One region of the Hominibacterium faecale genome, then DNA from elsewhere that is predicted to be linked to it. Evidence: riboswitches for the same ligand, from Rfam matches in the RefSeq annotation. Region 1 holds a riboswitch; each other region holds the start of a gene.
The links. Region 1 has a riboswitch for molybdenum cofactor ahead of LG211_RS06320 (molybdopterin-dependent oxidoreductase). Riboswitches for the same ligand answer to the same signal wherever they lie in the genome.

Region 1 (7,412 bases):
GCAGCCACAGCCTCCGATGTGCCTTCAATTTGAACCAGCCCCTGGCACATGCGGGTCCGCTTACTTTCTCTGGGGTAGTACAGGCTGCCGGTTTTTAGGTAATTGTCAATGACCGTTCCCATAGCCAGGCCGCCGGACAGAGCGTGGAGGGGAGAATCGCCGATCAATTCGCCGCCTGCAAAATATCCGGTTCCGCCCTGCTCCATACAGAAGGGGTCGCCGGAAGCACTGCGGGCATTCAATAGTCCAAAATCTGGGCCGTTTTTTCCAGTGGCGATAAAAACAGCGTCGAAGTTTCCGTCCTTCAGATCACTAAGATCCTGGATCTCTGTGTTGAAATGTATGTCATAGTCCTGATGAGCCAGTTGCTCGTTGAAATCCTTCATGAAAATTTTCGGATCCATGGTATTGTGCAGATGACCGCCAATGCGGCCGCTCTTTTCAAAGACCTCCAGCGTATACTTCTTCGTAGAAAGGCGAAGCAGCGCTGCCATTCCCGCAAGTCCGGCGCCGACGATGGCGACCCGCTCTTTTTTCATCGGGATGTTATAGTCGGTAGCCGAGGTGTCTTTTGCAAATTCTATGGCTGCCTTTTCCAGAAGCGACAGCTCAATGGCGCCCCCGCAGTCTTTCCGCGGGCAGGCTTTTTTACAGGGTTCATCGCAAAGAGCATTGGCGATCCGGGGAAAGCCGGTGGCGTTGCGATAGACCTTAAAGGCAGCTTTAAAAGCGCCCCGCCGTGTTTTTTCTATAAAATTTAGAATATCCATATCAAAGGGGCAGTCGCCCACGCAATAAGGAATTTCTTTTTCCATACAGTCTTCAAAGTTTTTAAGATATCTCTTCATAAGTATCATCTCTCCATACAAGTATCGGCTTAAGGTTACCCCTAAGCCGATAAGATTGTATCATTGTTTTGCTGTTTTTATCAAGTGGTTTAGTCTGGAATATTGGTGATGGACTCGTAATCTTCCTTCTTATCCTCTGGGAACATGTCTTCGAACAGGTCAACCATCGGATTGTTCTTGATGTATTCCATTTCTTCGTAGAAATCCGAGCCCAGGAAGTATTTCTTAGGAGGCAGAACCTCTTCGCCCTTGGCGATCTTGTCGAGACCTTCCTTGATCTTTTCCGGGTAAGCCGGGATTTCGTAAATTCTTACGCCGCAAGCATTGTCGATGGCGTTTATAACAGCCATGTGTCCAGCGGACTGGAATGCTTCGGATGCGCCGGAGGAACCAAACGGGTTGGTATTTCTCGGCGTACAGTGATGGATCAGGTTGAAGTTGTCCGGGATATCCTTGATAGTCGGGATCCCTGCGCCGGCGATGTTGCTGTGCTTCTTGACATCTTCATAATTTTCCGTCAGAGCGAAGCCTATGCAGTGGGACAATCCGCCGTAAGCCTGACCGTTAACCGCAGCAATGTTTCCGATAACGCCAACGTCGTCTACACACCAGTAACCGATACAAGTAGCCTTGCCTGTCTTGGTGTCAACTTCAACTTCTGCCATATGCAGAGCATAGGTAAAGGCAGGAGTCGGATTTCCTACGCCTGTATTCGGATCCAGATATTTCAGCGTCATATCTTCCGGATTCTGGTACTGCGTTTCATATTTGGTCGGAATGCCTTCCGCAACCATTTCATCATAGGTTCTGTAAGTGCCGTCCGGCTTTCTCATAGCGTTCATCAGTTCATCAGCAGCCATGACAACGGCTTTACTGTTCATGTAATGCTGTCTTGATGATGCGGTAGCACCGGAGTCAGGACAGAATTTGGAGTCATTCTGAATCAGCACGATGTCGTCAGGGGTTACACCCAGAGGCTTGAGAGCTTCCAAAGTGGTAACCAGAGCGCCTACATCGCCGCCCTGTCCCTGATCCTGCCAGGTGTCGTATTTGGCAAATTTGCCGTTGGGCAGTAATTCCAGAGCAACGGTACACTGGTCGAAGATACCTTCTGTTACGTTGTATCCGCCCCATGCGATACCTACGCCTCTCTTCTTTTCAGGAGTAGATTCTTTGGCAACTCTTTCTTTTACTTCCTCATAAATCGGTTTTAAGATATCCATCATCTTTTCCATCGGGTATTCACGGAAAGGATACTGGTTGATGTTGGTATCTCCAGGTCTTGCGATGTTCTTATATCTGAATTCGAACGGATCCATGCCAATCTTCTTAGCCATCATATCAACCAGCGCCTCGGATGCTGTGTATGCCTGTGGTGATCCGTAGCCTCTGTACGCAGTTCCGTAGTTGTGGTTGGTGCAGGCAACTCTTGTCAGTCCCAGACAGTTGGGAATGTTGTATGGGAAGAACATGAACTTGGCCGGTCTTGTGATCAAGTCGTCGCCCAGTTCGTTGTAGGAACCGTGGTCCATACCGCAATCCCATTCTGCTCCGACGATCTTGCCGTCCTTGTCGCAGGCCAATCTTCCGTTGGTGTAGGACGGAGCGCGCTTTCCGGACAGAGCCATGAACTCAGGATAAGTAATGGATAATGCTACCGGCATATCGTCGCATGCCATGCAGGCAATCGCTGCCATCGCATATGTAGCTGCCGCGATACCCCAGCCGAAGGTAGCGCCTGTCGGGTTTTCGATGACTCTGATCTTCTCTGCAGGAAGGCCGGTCGCCTCTGCGATATCACCGATGTTGGAGTAAATCTGCATCGCTTTGCAATGAACGGTCAGCAGGCCGTCATCGCCCCAGTAAGCCTGTACTGTATCGCCTTCGATCGGCATATGGGGCTCTCTGGATGAATAGAAGGAACCTTCTACTACATAAGGCGCCTCGTCGATCAGTTCCGGCGTATCGTGTCCTGCGCCCTTAACGTTGGGCTGTTCGGACCATACGTTGGGATGATCGTCATGTATTCTCATGGCATCCGGCATAGCTGCTTCCAGATAAGTCTTGTATTCAGGCAGCTGTTCCCAATCGATGGTAACTTTCTTTGCCGCTTCCTGGGCGTGAGCCTTTGTATCGGCTACAACCAGAGCTACAACATCACCGTAGTTAAAGATCTTGTCTTCAACAAGGATTGGGTGGGACTGGCCGGTAGCCAGAGTTCTCGGTGTGAACGGCATGAATCCAAGTCTGTTGGGGCCTTTGATATCGGCCGCTGTAACAACCTTGTAAACGCCGGGCATTTTTTCTGCTTCTTCTTTATGTATAGCTTTCAGTTTTGCGTGGAAGGCGACTTTCGGCTGTACCAGTACGGCATGCAGCGTGTTCTCCGGCATCTTCAGTTCAATGTCGTCGCCGTAATCAGCAAGTCCGCATACCTTTGCCAGAGCAGCGGGACGAACCAGCGGCTGGCCGTAATATTCTTTGTTCTCCGGAAGTTTTACCATAATGTCTTCCAGAGCGCATTCGCCTCTCATAACCTTTGCAGCGTTCATGACAGCATCTACGATCTGCTTATAGCCTGTGCAGCGGCAGATGTTTCTGTTTTTCTGGAACCAGTCTCTTACCTCTTCTCTAGTCGGATCAGGGTTAGCCTGAAGCAGCGCGTAGGCCGATACAATGAATCCTGGAGTACAGAATCCGCATTGTACGGCTCCGGCATGCATAAATGCTACCTGAATCGGATGGAGATATCTGGGAGCTCCAATTCCTTCAATCGTTACTACTTCGCTGTACTCTTCGACCTTAGCGATCTTTTTCGTACAGGAACGAACTAGTTTGCCGTCCAGCATTACGGTACAAGAACCGCATACGCCGGATCCGCAGCCAACTTTTGTACCTGTGAGCCCTAAACGTCTGACAACATCAGCCAGAGTATCCTTTTCAGGATCACAGATGAACATTCGATCGGCACCATTGATGTTTAACGTCATTTTTCTCAATTTCATAATAATTTGCCTCCAATTAATTTTTCAATTGAACATACTTTAACGTTTCACATCCAATAACAAAGGCCTTTTCGTGCGTTTCGAAATGGTACACGAACCTTTCCAAACGCGGGAGGCTCATATGTTTCCACATAAACCCAACGTTTCCGCCTCCATAGCATTTTTTCAAAAGCCGTAGGAGCTCGGAAATCGGATTGTGTATTGAATTGTTACTACGGTTTTCATTTTATCAGTTCGTTCAGGGGCCTGTCAACCGCGGAAACCCTGATTTCAGTACAATCTTGCGGTCAAGCCCAGTACTAAGTAGCTATTATTTGAATTGTCTTAAATTTGTAAAAAATTTGTTACAATTTGCCGTAAAAACGGCCTCTTTTCGATCCGGCGGCGAACCTCCCCGGCGGCCTTACGGCCCGGTCCTGCAAAACATTTTCGGTCGCCCCTTGCCCATTTTGGGAATTTATAATAGAATGAAAAACAGATACTTTGTCCCCCAACCGGTTTGGGGGAGAGTAGGAACAGGAGAAGAAACATGAAACGATTATCGGAAGTTCAAAGCATATGCCCAGTCTGTGAAAAGCCGATCAAAGCTTTTTATACAGAGCGGGAGGGCAAAGTATTCTTTGAAAAAACATGTGAAGAACATGGCGAATTTCGCGCACTGGTTTCAAACCGCACAGATGATTATCTGGATTGGATCAAAAATCCGGTTGTCAATATTCCGCCCAAAACGGCGATGACCAAGGGCAGCGGGCAGGATGAATGCCCCCTTCACTGCGGCACCTGCGAAAACCATTTGCAGACCGCCTGCTGCGTGCTGATCGATATTACCAAGCGGTGCAATCAGCATTGTCCCTTCTGCTTTGCAAGGGCGGAAATGGATTCGGAGGAACCGGGCGATCCCAGCTTAAAAGAACTGGAAGCAAAATTCGATCTGCTGGTGGAGCTGGGGGAAGAACGGCCTTTCAACATTCAGCTGTCAGGAGGGGAGCCCACTGTCCGCGACGATCTGCCCCAGATCATCCGCATGGCCAGGTCCAAAGGATTTGAATACATACAGATTAACAGCAACGGCAGGCGAATCGCCCGCGAGGCCGGGTATGCCGCGGCGCTCAAAGAGGCGGGAGCATCGGTGATTTTCATGCAGTTTGATGGAACCACCGATGAGATTTACATGCAGATGCGGGGAGAGCCTTTATTTAAAGAAAAGAAACAAGCCATCGAAAACTGCAGGAAAGCCGGTCTGCCGGTGACGCTGGTACCGACGGTCGCCAGAAACGTCAACTTGGACAACATCGGGGCAATGATGGAGTTTCTGCTGGAGAACATAGCCGTTGTCAAAGGGATCCATTTCCAACCGGTGAGCTTTTTCGGCAGGCATCCCGACCCGGACCATGAAAACCGGGTGACCATGTTCGATGTGCTCCATGAAATTGAAAACCAGTGTCCGGGCTTTCATTATGAGGATTTCTGTCCCATCGCCACCGGCCATACCCTGTGCTGCTTTTACAGTACTTATTTAAAGGAAAAAGACGGTATAACATGTATGGTCAGCAAAAAGGAAAAAGAGGCGGGCATCAGCTGCTGCGATACACAGCAGGACTCCTGCTGCTGCGAGCCGGATCCTCTGGAAATCATAAAAAAGGACCGGGACTTTGTGCTCAACAAATGGGACTTGCCCCAGGAGCAGGAAACAAGCGAGGTAGACTGCTGCTCCTGCTGCGAGCCGGCCGATACGGCCGCGGCCGGAGAGGAACCCTGCTGTCAGGCGGAGCAGGAGGAAGAGATCATGGATTTGGATCAGTTCCTTACCTATTATAAGCAGAACACCTTTACGGTGACCGGCATGGCCTTCCAGGACAGCACCAACCTGGATGCAGAGCGATTGAAGCGGTGCCGGGTGCAGGTGCTTTCCGCGGACAACCGGCTGGTGCCTTTCTGCGGATATAACAGTATTTATCGAAAATCTTAGTTTTAAGGAGAAGAAAATGAGTTTAGTAAGACCAGGTAAATTTGAGATTACGGACAAGGCTATGGAGCTTTGCCAGCTTGACAAAGGAGCCAAGGTGCTGGATGTGGGCTGCGGAGACGGAACAGCGGCCGAGTACCTGCAGGACAAATACGGGTACCAGGTGACGGGGATCGATCTTAATCTGGCAAAGATCAGCGAAGGAAAAGAGCGAAACGGCAAACTGGATCTGCGCATGGGCGACGGAGAGTTCTTGGACGAATTCCCATCCTATTCTTTTGACTGCGTGATGATGGAATGCACATTGTCCCTGATCAACCTGCCGGATGAAGCGCTCCATGAAGCCTACTGCGTTCTTAAAAAGGGAGGAAAGCTGTTTATCAGCGATCTATATATGAAGAATCCCGATCCCAAGCAGGTACAGGCCATCAAGATCGAAGCCGAGCGCCAGGCAAAGATTCCCCATAAAGAGGAGGACTGCGGCGAAGGACAGATGCGTTTTGTGGACTTCCGCTTTGAAGGGGCCTTTATCAAAGAGCCCATGATCGCATATCTGGAGGAAGTGGGATATCAAGTAGTCGCTTTTGAGGACCGCTCGGATGATTTGGATACATACGTGGCGGAAACGATCCTGCAGGAGGGATCGCTGGATAATTGCGTCACCTGCGCAAAAGGGAAGAAGGGGATCGGATACTTCATGCTGGTAGCGGAAAAACCGGCAAAATAAGAAAGTTGGGGAGGAAAGAGGATGAATCAGGAGATTTTGGATCTGAAATTAAAGGGGTATTGCTGCAGTCAGATGATTATGGAAATGGGTCTGCGCAGGATGGAGAAGGAAAACCAGGATCTGGTGGCGGCCATGGCCGGTCTGTGCGACGGCATGTGGTCCGGCAGAGTCTGCGGTATTTTGTCCGCGGCAATCTGCCTGCTGTATCTGGCTGATCCCAAAGAAGCCAGCCAGGGCCTGACAGCAGAGCTGACGGAATGGTTTGAGGATGCCTTCGGCTTTACGGACTGTCACGATCTAATGGAGGACAATCCTCTGAATAAAGTGGAAAAATGCCCGATGATGCTGGAAGCCACGTTCCAGAAGGTGGAAGAACTGTTGGAGTGGGACTAGTGGAGCGGTATTTGGATATTTGGACAGCCCGCAAATTGGGGGTAAATACTCTCACGAGGGATGCCATAGAGAACTATCAGCTGGAAAAAATAAAAGAAACCATCAATTGGGCTGCGAAGAACAGCCCTTTTTATGGTGAACTGTATCGCGGGGTTACCGTAGAAACCTGGGAGGACTTCCGGCGCCTTCCTTTCACTTCGCCTGCGGATGTGTATGAGCGGGGCATGGATATGGTTTGCGTGGCGCAAAGCCAGATCAGCAGAATCGTTACCATGGACACCAGCGGAACAACGGGGCGGCCAAAGCGGATTTATTTTACTGAGGAAGATCAGGAGCTGACCACCGATTTTTTTCATAATGGCATGCAGCTGATGGTGGATTCCTCCGATACGGTGATGATCCTGATGCCCTGCCGCAGGCCGGGATCAATCGGCGATCTGCTGAAAAAAGGGCTGGAGCGGTTTCATGTGCGG
Region 2 (7,412 bases), on a different contig from region 1:
CGATGCCTGTATCATGGCTCTGCCATATGTCTGTATTATGCCCCTGAATATCATCCTTCGTACAATATCGTAATAAGACTGGTGTTGGCTCCGTCAGCTCCAAGCCTTTGGACGTATCAATATAATGCATCTTTGATGGATCCCAAGAAGCATCAAAGCCCTCATCAATTAAATACAATCCTGATTTAACAACAAGTACCAAACATTTGCCTTCAAACTTCGATCCATCTGTTTGCTTTACTGTGATTGTCGCCTTACCGTTCTTCTTAGCAACAATCTTTCCACTTTCAGTAACCGCAGCCACATCTCCATTATCAGATTCAAAGGTAACATCCTGCGGTTCTGATCCAGGCTGGATTTCTGCTTTTAACAGTGCTTCTTCTCCCGGCTCCATATAAAGATTCTGCGTTGATAACTTCATACCATTTAAAGTTTCCGCATCAATCGAGTACGACCAGCTCATATACTCATCCTCTATTGAGAGAGTAATTTGTGTTTTTCCTTCTCCGATTGCACATAAATCCCAATATGCCTGGTTAGGATCATCTCCATCAAATGACAGAACATTCTGTGCCGGGAGAACCTCTTCATTTGTAGATTGCACCACAGCATGTTCGCGAATGTATCCTGCAATTGTACCATCTATTTTGTCATAACCCGGCGTGCGTACCATAATCCTAAGCATTGTTGGGAACGAAGAGCTATAGTCATACTCTGTTTCAAGCCAACGATCACCATAGTCATTGACCATTGTTACCGTCAATAATGAATCGTCCAAATTCAATGGAACCAATTTAACATCTACAGCGGCTTTCTTTCCATTCAAATCGGTTGCTGTAACAACTGCTGTTTTTCCTACAGGTGCAAGTGTCGTTTTCAAACGTTTTTTCAGACCGTCGGACTCCACAGATACATTGTCTGTATCACATGTCCACTCCACCTCCCTGGAAATATCGTTTCCGTCAGCATCATACGCAGCTATTTCTTTTGATCCTGATAATGCATTGATTTCAAAGTACTGCTCTGGGGATTCCGCTTTTATTCCCTCTATTGTTATATATATGCCGCTTTCATCATTTAACGTCCCCCCTGCAAAAGAGAATACCGGCATGTAAGCACACGTTACAAAAACAACTATTACTAACCCTAGTATTTTTCTCATTTTCATATTAAATAAGGGAGGAATTGTGCTGATCAAATTCAGCGCAATTCCTCATCTCCTTCCAAATATCAGCTTATTTTGTCGTAAACTGAAACTTTACAGGTACGCCCAAATTCCTATCTGTGTTATTCCCACATACCTGTTCTCCAAACTTAAGTACATATGATTTCCCCGCAGTCAGCCCTTTTGCTGAAATGGTAATCTTCTTAGCTGCCGCATCATAACTTTCAAAAGTCACAGAAGTTCCTGCAACAACAGCTCCTCTTGGATTGACTACCTGGATGTATGGAAGGCTGTTTTCTTTAAATTTTGATTCTTGGAAATTGTTCATTCCCGCACTCATTGTAAATGTAAATTGGCAACTTCCATTATCAACCGTCATTTGATCGTTAATCTTATTTGTATATCCTGCAGTGGTTAGGGTTCCGCCAGTAATATTCGATGGCGCCGTCATCAACATGGTATTTCCGCCAGTTCCCTGGTATCCATATGTGGTTGACTCCTCTACGGTCACCGTAATGCTGTCGGTTGCCAGGATTGTACCCGTACAATCGCCGCTAGGTCCTGTTCCTGTTCCTCCTGGGGCCTCACCTTCTCTCAGCGTTGCGGTTAGTGTTGTGGTTCCTTCTGCAACAGGCGTAATATTGCCTTTGTGAATACCGATTGTCGCAACACTTTTATTGCTGCTTGTCCAGTCAATATGCACAGTTGTCCCCGCTGGCTGCGTGATATCTGCAGCTGCCTGCGGATTCGTTCCGGTTAATATGGTCCCAGGATCTTGAATCGCTACATCATACCCAGCTACAACGGATTGGGCAAACGCCATCCCTGGCATCATTGCCATCACCATCATCAACGCCATTACGACGCTGACAATGATCCTCTTATTGCTTTTTGCAAGATTCATTTTTTCGTCCTCCTTTTTAAATGTAATAATAAGCTATATATAATTACTCTGCATCGCTGGATGCAAAGGAATTATCATTTGTTTAGTAGGCTAAATCGATGGGCCGGTTTACACCAAAACATTTATTTTACCTTTACTGTCCTCAATTGTGACGTCTTTCCGTATACCTTCTTACCGTCCACCACTTTATACGCGCGGACTTTGTAGTAATACCGCTTTCCTTTTTTGAGGCCCTTATCCGTATATTTGTTCTTTACTGTGATGCTTGCTTTTATATATTTGCCATTTTTGCTTGTGCTTCTATACAATACATATTTATCCGCACCTGAAACTTTACTCCACTTTGCCGCAGCTTTTCTTTTCCCTGCCTTTACTTTCAAGGCCGGTTTGGAAGGCACCGGCCTTATTGATTTCTTTGCAGAGTAGCTGCCATAAACTTTTTGTCCATTGACAAGCCGATAAGCCCTCACTTTATATGCGTACGTCTTTCCTGTTTTCAGATTTTTTCCGACATAGCTGCGGGCAGTTGTATGTTTTACAGGCTTGTATTTCTTCGATTTTGCGTTATATCGATAGACGGTATAACCATCGGCCTTTGCGGCTTTTGACCAGGTCAGCTTTACACGATTGTAGCTGGACGAAACTGCTTTTAATGATACTTTCGCAATTACGGGAGTTACTTCCACTGGACAGGAAGCCTTCAGATTTGTTCCATCCTTTGTTACTGCCGTAATTGTCGTTTTGCCTGCTTTCATCGCTTTGACTTCACCATTGGAATCAACTACGGCAACTGCTTTGTCTGCCGAAGTCCATGTTACTGCTTTTTCTTTTACATTTTCAGGCTTAATGGCGGCCTTTAATGTTTTAGTCTGGCCTTCTTTTAAGGTTACTTTACTTCCCAGGGAAATGCTCTGTGCAAAAGCATCTGTGGAAAAATGGAAAACAATCTTTTTATCCAGCAATGTCTGTACGCCCATGCCTGACTCAAGGACCAGTACATACTGTGTATTAGCAGCTAATGCGTTAGCAGGAATCTCCAAAAATACATCGAACCCTCTGAGCGGTCCGGAACCAGTTCCCCCGCCATTGGCCAGCCTCTGATGTTTCCAGCCCTTGTAAATCTGAGTACCTGTCAGGACAACCGTGCCGTCCGTCTTCTGAATGCTCATCTTGGGAATAATATTACTAGCCATAATTTGGTCATTGCACTTGGCAGTCTGTGAACCGCCCAGGAAAAATCCAAACTTAATGGGTTGGGTCGGATTTAAAGTTCCCTGAATATAGTTGTCCCAGTATGCGCTAACGGACGTGTCGGTCATAATCGAATAGTTATAGCCATAAGAATTCACATACGGATGGCTATCATCTGCCATACCGCCGTTCTCTTTTTCTATATCTGCCCCATTGAAAAAATACTGTTTTATATTCGTTGTACCATATTGTCCAATTCTGCTATCCTTAGAATTAACGGAAGCATCTATATAGTTTACGAACATGCCCTGGTTCTGTGATGTCTGGGATAGAGCCGTATTCCCTGCTGTGTTTGCGAACGCCATTCCCGGCACCATGACCATGACCATCATCAGGGCCGTTACTACACTGACAGTGATCCTCTTTTTGCCTTTTGCAAGATTCATTTTTCATCCTCCTCGTTCAATATACGAATAAGTTGATAGAACGCCTCACATCTCGAAATGCAAAAGAAGTATCACGCACTTCACTTTAACATTTTAAATCGATAAACTTGTTGCCACAAAAATAAGGAATGCATATAAAAAATAAAACTCTTTCCTAAAAAACGGGAAAGAGTGATTTACCTCTGATACATCATTCCTTTCCAAAACACGGGAGGCAGCACCGTTTCCAGTATTACCCATCGACGCTCAACCATAGGCCAAAGCCTTTAGGTTTTCACGTTCGGAACCATCAATATTTACTTTTATAATCCAAAATTTACTAGATTCAGTTACATTGTATTATAGCTCGTATCTTTTCGCAAGTTTTTTCTTACTTCTTCGATTTTTTTCTTCATTATGAGACATGATGTGCTTTCTTTATCCCTATTATACTACAGCAAACGACAAATTTCCGTTGTCTTACCAACATTTTCTAATCTTTTATAAAAAACGTGGAAATGACGGAATCAAAGATTCCTATTTCCACATGTCGCCCGTAAGGGGGCGACTCTTTGCAAGGTACTGTTGCCGGTAACGTAGTGCGGAAAAACATCCGCTGGCTGATCCCACTGTACACCGTTGGATCTGGAAATTCTTATCAGCCTATTTTTATTTACCAGCTCGCGAATACGTTTTACTTGGCATTTACTTTTGCTTATTTTTGTTCTATGATATATAGAATCTTTGTTAAAGGAGGCGTTTATATGAAGAAACTCGATTGTTTAGGCCAAATCTGCCCCATTCCTGTCATGCGGCTGCAAAACGAACTGTCGGTCATCGGGCAGGGTGAAGAGGTTATGCTCGTAACGGATCATAGTTGTACCTGCAAATCCGTTCAAGAATTCTGCAGGGCCAAAGAACTGGTCTGTTCATGCGAGGAGGTGATGAACGGTATCTGGGAAATCACCATCCGCAGCGCTCCCGAGTCAGCAAATCATCGAGTCAAGCATTCGTTCCAGATAGGCAAATAAATCTTTTATTTGTACATCTTCCTGTTGAGATTTTGGATTTTTGATTAAATAGTAACGAAACTTAAATTCAAACTCTTCTATTTCGATAATTTCCAACTGTTTGTTATACAATTCTTTCTTTATGGACGAATATGGGAGAAAAGCTGCCCCCATCCCATTGACTACCGACTGTTTTGCCGACTCAAAGGATTCAAATTGGCAGGTCACATTCATTTGCTGCCTGGAAACTCCTTTTTGAGCGAGATACCCATCCAGCTTCTGTTGGGTTCTGTGACTGCCGCTGATCATCATCATCGGTAGTTGTTGCAATTCATCCAAGTCCATTTTCTTTCGTTTGTGCGTTCTCGGAGTCATGACCAAATGCACTGGATCAGAGAACATAAAACGGCTATATAATTCTTTATTTGCAGGAGGCCCGACGATAAATCCAATATCACCCTGACCGGCATTGATTTTTTGTTCGATCTGTGCGCTGGACATTACTTTCGTCTCCAAGCGGACTTCTTGAAATTTTTTCTGTATTTGAAACAGCGCACAAGGCAGTGCATAAGTATAAATCACATCCATGGAAAGGATATGGAAACAACGATCCTTTTTCTGCAAAAGTTCCAGTTGGTTGACCAGTGTCTGATAAACGCCCAAAATTTCCTGGGCACGCTGATATACTAGTTCACCGGCAGGAGTCATACTCACGCCCTGATTACTCCTGTCAAGCAGCCGGCAGCCAAAGGAATTTTCCATTGACTTGATTTGCTGGCTCAGTGCGGACTGCGATACGTGAAGACGTTCGGCTGCCTTTGTAATACTTCCATTGTTAATAATTTCAATAAACATAAACAGTGTATCGATATTCATCCCTACCTCCAATCCTATCTTACACCAGGATTATCCCATAACTATGCCCACTATTATATCACAACAATCTGAATTGTCATAAGATTTTCTAATATAGCTTCACGTATTACGATTACCCGATTAATTACGCCCATGCTATAATGATCCCATAGTCATCGTCAAAGAATTAACAGTGATAGAAAGGAGAAACGAAAATGGGTGAAGGCCAGAGTAAACCATCGTCCATAGAGCGCAGTCCCAGAAAACGGACACCCCGCAAACCAAAAAAAAGCCAGATTCCCTATGCGATTCTGGTTACCATCGGAATCATCTTAATCGCATGGCTGGTAAATCGCGGCAGTACCACTGCCGCAATCGGCTGGATCTTCGGAATCGCATTCGGATATGTCCTTCAGCGATCCAGATTCTGTTTTACCGCTTCTATGCGGGACCCGTGGATTACCGGCAGTACTTCCCTGACAAGAGCTGTACTGATCGCATTTGCACTGACCACTTTAGGTTTCACTGCCATCAAATACAGTGCTTATCTGAGCGGCAGTGACATTCCCGGAGCCGGTGCTGTGCATCCGATCAGCATCCCCCTAATACTGGGAGCGACCATGTTCGGAATTGGGATGGTAATCGCCGGAGGATGCGCCAGCGGAACACTGATGCGTATCGGTGAAGGATTTACAATGCAGATGCTTGCGCTGGTATTTTTTATCGTCGGCTCTCTGTGGGGAGGCCACGATATGGGCGCTTTCTGGAGCAATCTGGAAACAAACGCACCAAAGATTTTTTTGCCCGATGTATTCGGATGGGCTGGAGCACTGGTTGTCCAAGGAGTGATTATTCTGCTGCTTTATCTCGCCGCCCTTAGTTGGCAAAAGAAAAAACTAGGTTCCATTGAGTAAATATTATAAGGATAATTTGTTAAAACATGAACAGGAGGATTTAAAAAATGGCTGAATATGAATTGGATTGTTTAGGAGAAGCTTGTCCGGTACCACTCATGAAGGTGGAGAAAAAAATGAATGAGCTGGAAGTTGGCGATGTTCTTTTTGTGGCAATCGACCACAGCTGCGCAATGAAAAATGTCCCGGAATGGGCGAGAACACAGGGACACAATGTGGATATCGACGAAGTGGATGATGGTGAATGGGAAGTTGTAATTGAGAAGACCAAATGATTACCCTGAGAAAAGGCGGTGAACATAATTGAAAGAGTTTTGGAATAAGTTAGGGGCTAATCCCGTTTACAAACGTCTATTGAAGGAGCCTATGACTTACGTTGGCGGCGCTGTACTGCTTTCGATTCTTCAGATTGCCCATCTGGCAGTGTTAAACTCCGGCTGGGGCGTAACAACTACCTTCAGTATCTGGGGAGCCAAGCTAGCAGAGCTTATCGGAATTCACGCAAGCGACTGGGCGTATTTCGCTTCGGATAACATGCATAAAGAAGTCACCACCAGTTTTTTCGCTGATGTAGGCAGTCTGCGAAATGTGGGCGTAATTGTAGGCGCTCTTGTTGCAACCTTGTTTGCATCACAATTTAAAATTAAAAAAATCAAATCCATGCGTCAGGTCGTTGCAGCGATTCTGGGAGGCTTACTGATGGGATATGGCGCGAGAATCGCTACCGGGTGCAATATCGGTGCCTTGTTTACAGGTATTTCATCCCTTTCCGTATCAGGATGGGTGTTTGCATTATTCCTGCTGGTCGGCGCCTTTATCGGCAGCAAACTGTTGGCAAAATATTTTATGTAACTGTAAAAATGGTTCATGAGTTAAGGAGGAGCATTCTTGGAAAAGAAAACAGAGCGCTATGATGTTGTCATCATAGGGGGAGGCGCGGCAGGATTA
Region 3 (7,412 bases), on a different contig from region 1:
AAGCAGAACGGCCAGATTGTATCTGAAGAAGTGATCGCTACGACTGTGGACCAAAAGCCGGTTGCCAAAGTTATCGAAAAAGGAACCAAAACCATGACGGCTGACAAGGCCTCTCAGGTTGTCTCTAGAGGCGGAGCAGCTATGGGAAGGGGCTCTGGTAAAGAAGTGGTTAATTATGCTCTGCAGTTTGTGGGCAATCCGTATGTATACGGCGGAACCAGTTTGACCAACGGAACCGACTGTTCCGGTTTCACTATGAGCGTGTACGCCAAATTCGGCGTTTCACTTCCTCATTCATCCAGTGCGCAACGATCCTGCGGCAAGGAAGTACCTTACAGCGAAGCAAAACCAGGCGATATTATCTGCTATGCGGGACATGTAGCCATCTATATCGGAAATGGCAAGATCGTTCATGCCAGTACGCCGAGCACCGGAATTAAGGTCAGCAGCGCAACTTATAAAAACATCATTACTGTAAGAAGAATTATCGAGTAACAAAGGCAGGGGATTATGAGAGCAGCAATTTCAAAAAATAGAGGAAAGATGCTGAAGATTGCAGCAGCAGGTTTGAGTCTAGTGCTTCTAATTCTTGCAGTCTGTATCTATCTTCAGATGACAAAACCTTACGCTATTACGGATAATGGGGCCAGAATACAGGAACCATGGGCAGTAAAAATAGGCGATCAGGAAACGTTCATTGTTGCCAGTCAAAAAGAAGGACAGGCGGTCATCGACGGCATCAAACAAAAATACAGCACCGCCAATACCAAGGAAGGAGAGACTAGCCTTTCTCCGGAGATAACCGTGGAGAAAAAGGCGCTGAAACGCAGCGACGAGAAAGTGAACGTTGTGGAGGCGCAGGACGCGGTTGAGCAAATCTATACGGCGGCTGCGTCTGGTAATCCGATGGTAGCGGTAACGACGGTGGATCAAGTTTCGCGAACAGAAACGATTGCATATCAGACGGAATACCGAATCGATGATAACCTGGATAAAGGGCAGAAGAAAATTGTAGCCCAAGGACAGGAAGGCGGCAAGCTGATTACCAGCCAGGTGGTCCGGGTCAATGGCAGTACACTGTCAGAAAAGGTGATATCGGAAAAAGTAACGCGCCAGCCTGTAGCAATGGTAGTCGCCAAAGGCAATGATTCCGTAAAAGAAGACGGAACCTTGACAGCGGCAAAAGAAAAGGAAACGGCTAAGGCCCCAGATACGGAGCAGCCTAAGCCTGCGGAAGAACCAACGACAGAACCGCAGCAGCAGCCTGAACAGAAAGCGCCCCAGCCGGCAACAGCGGCTGCGGCAAAAGAGCCAAGCAAAGCCACTCAGCCTGCGACTGAAGCGATAAAGCCGTCTGTGGACAATACCAAACCGTCCAAGCAGACAACGGAAAAACCGACCGCGAATACGGAAAAAGAGACGAGCACAGCAAAACCCGAGAAGGAGCCAACCACTCCTCCGGATAAGGAAACCAAACCCCCGGTTACGACCAATAAAGGACAGGCAGTCGTGGATTATGCCTTGCAGTTTGTCGGCAACCCGTATGTGTACGGTGGTTCCAGCCTGACAAACGGCACCGATTGTTCCGGTTTTACCATGAGTGTGTATGCCAAATTCGGCATCAAGCTTCCCCATTCCTCCAGCGCTCAGCGCTCCTGCGGAAGAGGGGTATCCTACAGCGAGGCAAAACCAGGTGATATTATCTGTTATGACGGCCACGTAGCGCTTTATATGGGAGGCGGTCAGATCGTCCACGCCAGCAATCCTACGGACGGGATTAAAATCAGCAAGGCGACTTATAAACCAATTCTAGCCGTAAGAAGGATCATTGAATGATGACTGCTGATAGATACGAGAGAAATATCGGTACAATTTCACTGGCAGAAAACGAGAAACTGCGAAACTCTTGGGTTTTGGTAGCTGGCTGCGGCGGCTTGGGAGGCCATGTAATCGAGGGTCTGGCCAGACTGGGAGTGGGTCAAATTACAGCCGTGGACGGAGACGTTTTTTCAGCCAGCAATTTGAACAGGCAGCTTCTCTCTACAGAAAGGACACTTGGACGCTACAAAGCCCTGGAAGCTCAGGAGAGGATTAAAATGGTCAACTCAGAGGTGCAGATCCATCCTTTGTGTCATTATATTGACGAGAACAATGTGGACGGCATTATAACGGATCGTTATGATGCCGTTGTCGATGCTTTGGATAATATAAAGGCCAGACGTCTTTTGGAACAAGGATGCCGGGAGCAAAAGCTCCCGTTGGTTCACGGTGCCATCGCCGGCTGGCATGGGCAGGCCGCGGTGATCATGCCGGGGGACGACCTCTTTGATAAAATCTACCCTGCTGGTTCTAATAAAGGTGCCGAGCAGGAAACTGGAAACCCAAGCTTCACGCCTGCAATGGTAGCAGCGGTCCAAGTGGCGGAGACCGTAAAGGTGCTCCTTGGAAAACCACAGATTTTGCGCAATCGTCTGCTGACCATCGATCTGCTCAATCAGGAATATGAAGTGATTCGATTCTGATCTGAATGTGGAAGATGTTTGAATCTAAGGGGAATTATGATAGTTTTATGGTAATTTGTCTTGACAGACGGGTTGATTTCATGCGAAAATACCAATGGCTGCTGAGATGACGCAGCGGGCCGGATCATTGCCCAAAATGATCCTTACAACTGAATAGAAAATGTTCCGAGTCAATACAGCCTAACCGTCCGCAGCAAAAGGCGCATGGCACTTGACCGTTCAGGGTCCTAGAGGAAACTCTCCGGCCTCCCAGTGTGGAAAGGAATACGATGTATGTCAAAATACAGAATATAACCTTTCATTTCAATGCAATGAAAGGTTTTTTGTTCTGTTTTTTGGGTAAATTATTTTTGTTACTGAGGAGGAGAAAAAATGAGAAGTAAGAAGAGAGTGTTTGCATGCGTGCTGGCGCTGATGATGGTATTTTCCACAGCAGCTATGCTGAGTGCATGCGGCAGCGGAGACGACAAAGAAGCGGCCAAGGAACCGGCCAATCCCAAGCTGATTTTGGCAACCACCACCAGCACCAAGGACAGCGGACTTTTAGATTCGATTCTGCCTGAATTCGAGAAGGAAAGCGGCTACAAAGTTGACGTTGTATCCGTAGGATCCGGCGAAGCCATGGCAATGGGCGAAAAGGGCGAAGCAGACGTACTGCTCGTACACTCACCTGCTGCTGAAAAGGAATATGTGGAAGGCGGCCATGCGGACAAAGACGGAAGACTGGACGTTATGTACAATGACTTTGTTGTACTGGGACCAAAGGATGATCCGGCGGCTATCGAAAAGAACGCAAAAGAAGACGCAATTAAGGCTTTCACAACCATTAAGGACCAGAAAAAAAAGTTCGTATCCAGGGCAGATGACTCCGGTACCCACAAGAAAGAACTTTCTATTTGGGAAAAGGCAAAGATTGAACCGAAAGGCGACTGGTATATCGAAGCTGCGGCTGGAATGGGCGATGTAATCACCATGACCGATGAAATGGTGGGCTACACCCTTTCCGATCGAGCAACCTGGCTCAACGTGGGCAAAAATACCCAGCTGAAGATCGTCAGCGAAAAAGACCCAAGCGGCGTGCTCAACAACCAGTACGGCGTTATCTGTGTAAATCCTGAAAAGAATGAAAACATCAACGCTGAGGGTGCGAAAGCATTCCAGAACTGGATCGTTTCAGAAGCAACACAGAAGCTGATCGGTGAATACGGAGTGGAAGAATATGGACAGGCTCTGTTCGTTCCCAACGCAAAATAACGGATTTGATAAGCAAAGGACGGGAGACAATCCTGTCCTTTTTTGATATAATAGGACTGATTTGAGAAAGGATCATTTATGGATGCAATTGGACATGGAATTATCGAAGCCTTTAAACTGATCTTTGCCGGCGACGGGGAAATTTTTGAAATCGTAGGGCTATCTCTCTACGTTTCTTGCTTTTCTGTGGTGTTTTCCACTTGCGCTGGCATACCTCTGGGTATTCTCCTGGGAACGCACCAATTCAGAGGCAAAGGCGTCGTAGTCAGATTAATTTACACCTTTATGAGCCTGCCCCCTGTCATCGCGGGATTGACGGTATTTCTGATTCTGATGCGGAGAGGACCGCTGGGAAGTTTGCAGCTGAATTATACGGTGACGGCGATGATTATCGCTCAAATCTGCCTTGTGACGCCCATCATCATCGGCCTGACTTACAATTTGGTAAAGGAAAAGGCGCCTGTAGTAAACCGCCTGGGTATGACCCTGGGAGCGGAACGGCTGGACCGGATGAAACTGCTCATTTACGAGATGCGCGTGGGCATTACCACAGCTGTCGTTACCGGATTTGGCAGGGCCATCTCCGAAGTGGGAGCCGTTATGATTGTCGGCGGCAATATCAAAGGACAGACCCGGGTTATGACCACCTATATTTCAGAATTGAAAGGCATGGGATACTATGACCGCGCCATAGCCGTGGGCATTATCCTGCTGACCCTTTCATTTTTGGTAAACGCTGTATTGTATAATTTTCAGGAACGGGAAAGCAGATAGGAGGTGCGGCTTGGAACTGAGATTTGAAGAGCTGACACGGGCATATGAAGGAAAAAAAGTGCTGGATCTGAAAGCAGGAGCCATTGTCAGCGGCAGCAGGACCGGGGTCATCGGGCCTAACGGAGCCGGAAAGAGCACGCTGCTCAACCTGATCGGAGGACTGGACCGGGCTGACGGGGGCCGGATCTATTACGATGGAAAAAACCAGATTCCAAAGAATGAAATTACTCAGGTCTTCCAGACCCCTTATTTGATTACGACCACCGTAGAAAAAAATATTGCCTACCCGCTGAAGCTGCGGGGATGGGGTGAAGATGAAATTGAGGAAAGAGTCGCCCAGCTCTGCCAGGAGCTGGATTTAACCGGCATGAGAAAGAAAAAGGCTTGGAAGCTGTCGGGGGGAGAAACCCAAAAAGTTGCTTTAGCCAGAGCGCTGTCCTTTCACCCCAGACTGCTGCTGCTGGATGAGCCAACAGCAAATATCGACCCTTCCACCACGGCAGAAATCGAAAAGATGCTGATAAAAATCAACGAGGAAGAGAAAACTACCGTTGTATTGGTCACCCACAACCTGGCTCAGGCCAAAAGGACCTGCGACCGATGTTTGTTCCTCAAAAGCGGGCAGCTGATCGAAACGGGCAGGGCTGATCAGATACTGGCAAATCCCAAGGAGGAATTGACCAGAAAATTTATAGCAGGAGAACTGCTGATTTAAGGAGCGATAGCGATGCGAGTCATTATGGTAAAAGGGTTTTCAAAAACAGGGAAAACGACCACGGTTACGCAGATCATTAAAGAACTGCGCAGGCGGGGATACAGCGTGGGAACGGTAAAGGATATTCACTATGAGAAGTTTGCCATGGATCATCCGGGGACGGATACCTATAAGCACACCCAGGCAGGGGCCCAGCGGGTAACTGCGCTGGGAGAGAAGGAGACGGACATCCTGCTGTCGCGCAGGATGGACATTGACGCTGTCCTGAAATATTATAAAGAGGATTTTATCATCCTGGAGGGCGACAGCGGCGCAGACTGCCCGGCCATTTTGACCGGAGCGACCGAGGAGGATCTGGCAAAACGCATGACCGATCAAGTGATCGCTGTATCGGGGATCATTTCCGGAAAACTGGACCATTACGGCCGGCTTCCGGTGATTAATTGTTTAGAGGAGGTAGAGAAAATGGCTGATTTAATCGAGAAAGCTACTGAAGAACAAAAACAGGAGGCAGATGTAATTCTGACTATCGACGGAGTAGAAATTCCTATGGTGCCATTTGTTAAGAATACGCTGAAAAACGTGGTTATTGGTGCGGTGAAAGCGTTGGATGGCTATGAAGAAGGAAAAGAGATTGCAATCCGGGTGAAAGGATGAGAGATATAAAAGAAATTTTGGACTGCCAGAAGGCATATTTTAAAACAGGAGCCACCAGGAGCATCGCTGCCCGCGAATCAGCACTGGAGTCACTCAAGAATAAGATTCGCAGTATGGAATACGAGATCTTGGAAGCACTGAAACAGGACCTGGGGAAGAGCGCTCCCGAAGGCTACATGAGCGAAGTGGGAATGGTTCTAGAGGAAATCTCATACATGCAAAAGCACTTGAAAGGGCTGGCAAAGGAAAAACGGGTAAAAACTCCGCTGGTACAGTTTCACTCGAAAAGCTATGTCAAGCCCTGCCCTTATGGAACCGTTCTGATCATGAGCCCCTGGAATTATCCTTTCCTCTTGACCATGGCGCCCCTTGTGGATGCCCTGGCAGCGGGAAATACGGCCATTTTAAAGCCCGGTAACGCATCTGCCCATACCAGCAGAATCATGGCCAGGCTGGTGGAAAAGACCTTTTCGCCCCAATTGGTTACAGTGGTGGAAGGCGGCCGGGAAGCTAACAGCCTGCTGTTGGAGCAAAAATTCGACTACATATTTTTCACCGGCGGCAAAACGGTGGGAAGGCTGGTTATGGAAAAGGCGGCCAGGCATTTGACGCCTGTTTCGCTGGAGCTGGGAGGAAAGAGCCCTTGTGTGGTGGACGAGACGGCAAACCTGCCGCTGGCTGCCAAGCGGATCGTCTTTGGCAAGTTTCTCAATTTGGGTCAGACCTGTGTGGCGCCGGATTATCTTCTGGTGCAGCGAAACGTGAAAGATGAGCTCCTGGCCCATATAGAAAAAGCTATCCGCATCCAATTCGGCACCGTGCCCCTCGCCAATTCGGATTATGGCAATATCATCAATGAAAAACATTTTCAGCGGCTGATCGGATTGATCCAGGGACAGACGGCCCGGATCGGCGGCAAATACGATGATTGCCGGAGGATGGAGCCCACTGTGCTGACGGATGTGACCATGGAAAGTCCGGTCATGCAGGAAGAAATTTTCGGACCGGTGCTGCCGGTTTTAGAATTCGACGATATCGAAGAGGCCATAAAGATGATCGAAAAGCATCCGACCCCACTGGCGCTCTATGTATTTACACAGAACAAGTCGGTTAAAGAAAAACTGACTGAGGAAATTGCCTTTGGGGGCGGATGCATCAATGATACGATTATTCACTTAGCTTCCACCAGCATGGGCTTTGGCGGCGTGGGAGAAAGCGGTATGGGCGCCTATCACGGAAAGACCGGATTCGACACCTTTACCCATTACAAAAGCCTGGTGGACAAAAAGACCTGGATCGATCTCCCGTTCCGCTATGCGCCTTATACCCGGTGGAAAACAAAGATCGTCCGTGCGTTTATCAAATAAGTTATTTGAGGGCCACATCCAATTCGAACCAGAAGGAAGTTCCTTCTCCCAGAGTGCTGTCAACGCCGTAATTGGCCTTGTGCAGAGAAAGAATTTCCTTTACGATGGAAAGACCCAGACCTG

Region 2: another riboswitch for molybdenum cofactor. It lies ahead of LG211_RS10255 (fibronectin type III domain-containing protein); the one in region 1 lies ahead of LG211_RS06320 (molybdopterin-dependent oxidoreductase).
Region 3: another riboswitch for molybdenum cofactor. It lies ahead of LG211_RS13320 (ABC transporter substrate-binding protein); the one in region 1 lies ahead of LG211_RS06320 (molybdopterin-dependent oxidoreductase).

Annotation. Positions count from the first base shown of each region.
Region 1 is NZ_JAJAGH010000005.1:242,913-250,324, reverse strand. Features, by position in the region: gene LG211_RS06325 (pyridine nucleotide-disulfide oxidoreductase/dicluster-binding protein) at 1-848, opposite strand, end outside; gene LG211_RS06320 (molybdopterin-dependent oxidoreductase) at 938-3,853, opposite strand; molybdenum cofactor riboswitch at 3,933-4,060, opposite strand; gene LG211_RS06315 (radical SAM protein) at 4,383-5,822, shown strand; gene trsM (DVU_1556 family methyltransferase) at 5,839-6,546, shown strand; gene LG211_RS06305 (C-GCAxxG-C-C family protein) at 6,568-6,939, shown strand; gene LG211_RS06300 (DVU_1553 family AMP-dependent CoA ligase) at 6,951-7,412, shown strand, end outside.
Region 2 is NZ_JAJAGH010000007.1:127,313-134,724, forward strand. Features, by position in the region: gene LG211_RS10245 (Ig-like domain-containing protein) at 1-1,198, opposite strand, end outside; gene LG211_RS10250 (Ig-like domain-containing protein) at 1,236-2,069, opposite strand; gene LG211_RS10255 (fibronectin type III domain-containing protein) at 2,192-3,706, opposite strand; molybdenum cofactor riboswitch at 3,884-4,004, opposite strand; gene LG211_RS10260 (sulfurtransferase TusA family protein) at 4,450-4,716, shown strand; gene LG211_RS10265 (LysR family transcriptional regulator) at 4,672-5,550, opposite strand; gene LG211_RS10270 (YeeE/YedE thiosulfate transporter family protein) at 5,766-6,464, shown strand; gene LG211_RS10275 (sulfurtransferase TusA family protein) at 6,512-6,739, shown strand; gene LG211_RS10280 (YeeE/YedE thiosulfate transporter family protein) at 6,768-7,316, shown strand; gene LG211_RS10285 (FAD-dependent oxidoreductase) at 7,353-7,412, shown strand, end outside.
Region 3 is NZ_JAJAGH010000009.1:58,300-65,711, reverse strand. Features, by position in the region: gene LG211_RS13335 (C40 family peptidase) at 1-495, shown strand, start outside; gene LG211_RS13330 (NlpC/P60 family protein) at 511-1,836, shown strand; gene LG211_RS13325 (HesA/MoeB/ThiF family protein) at 1,833-2,522, shown strand; molybdenum cofactor riboswitch at 2,674-2,803, shown strand; gene LG211_RS13320 (ABC transporter substrate-binding protein) at 2,895-3,776, shown strand; gene LG211_RS13315 (ABC transporter permease) at 3,855-4,550, shown strand; gene LG211_RS13310 (ABC transporter ATP-binding protein) at 4,561-5,265, shown strand; gene mobB (molybdopterin-guanine dinucleotide biosynthesis protein B) at 5,278-5,922, shown strand; gene LG211_RS13300 (aldehyde dehydrogenase) at 5,919-7,289, shown strand; gene LG211_RS13295 (sensor histidine kinase) at 7,291-7,412, opposite strand, start outside.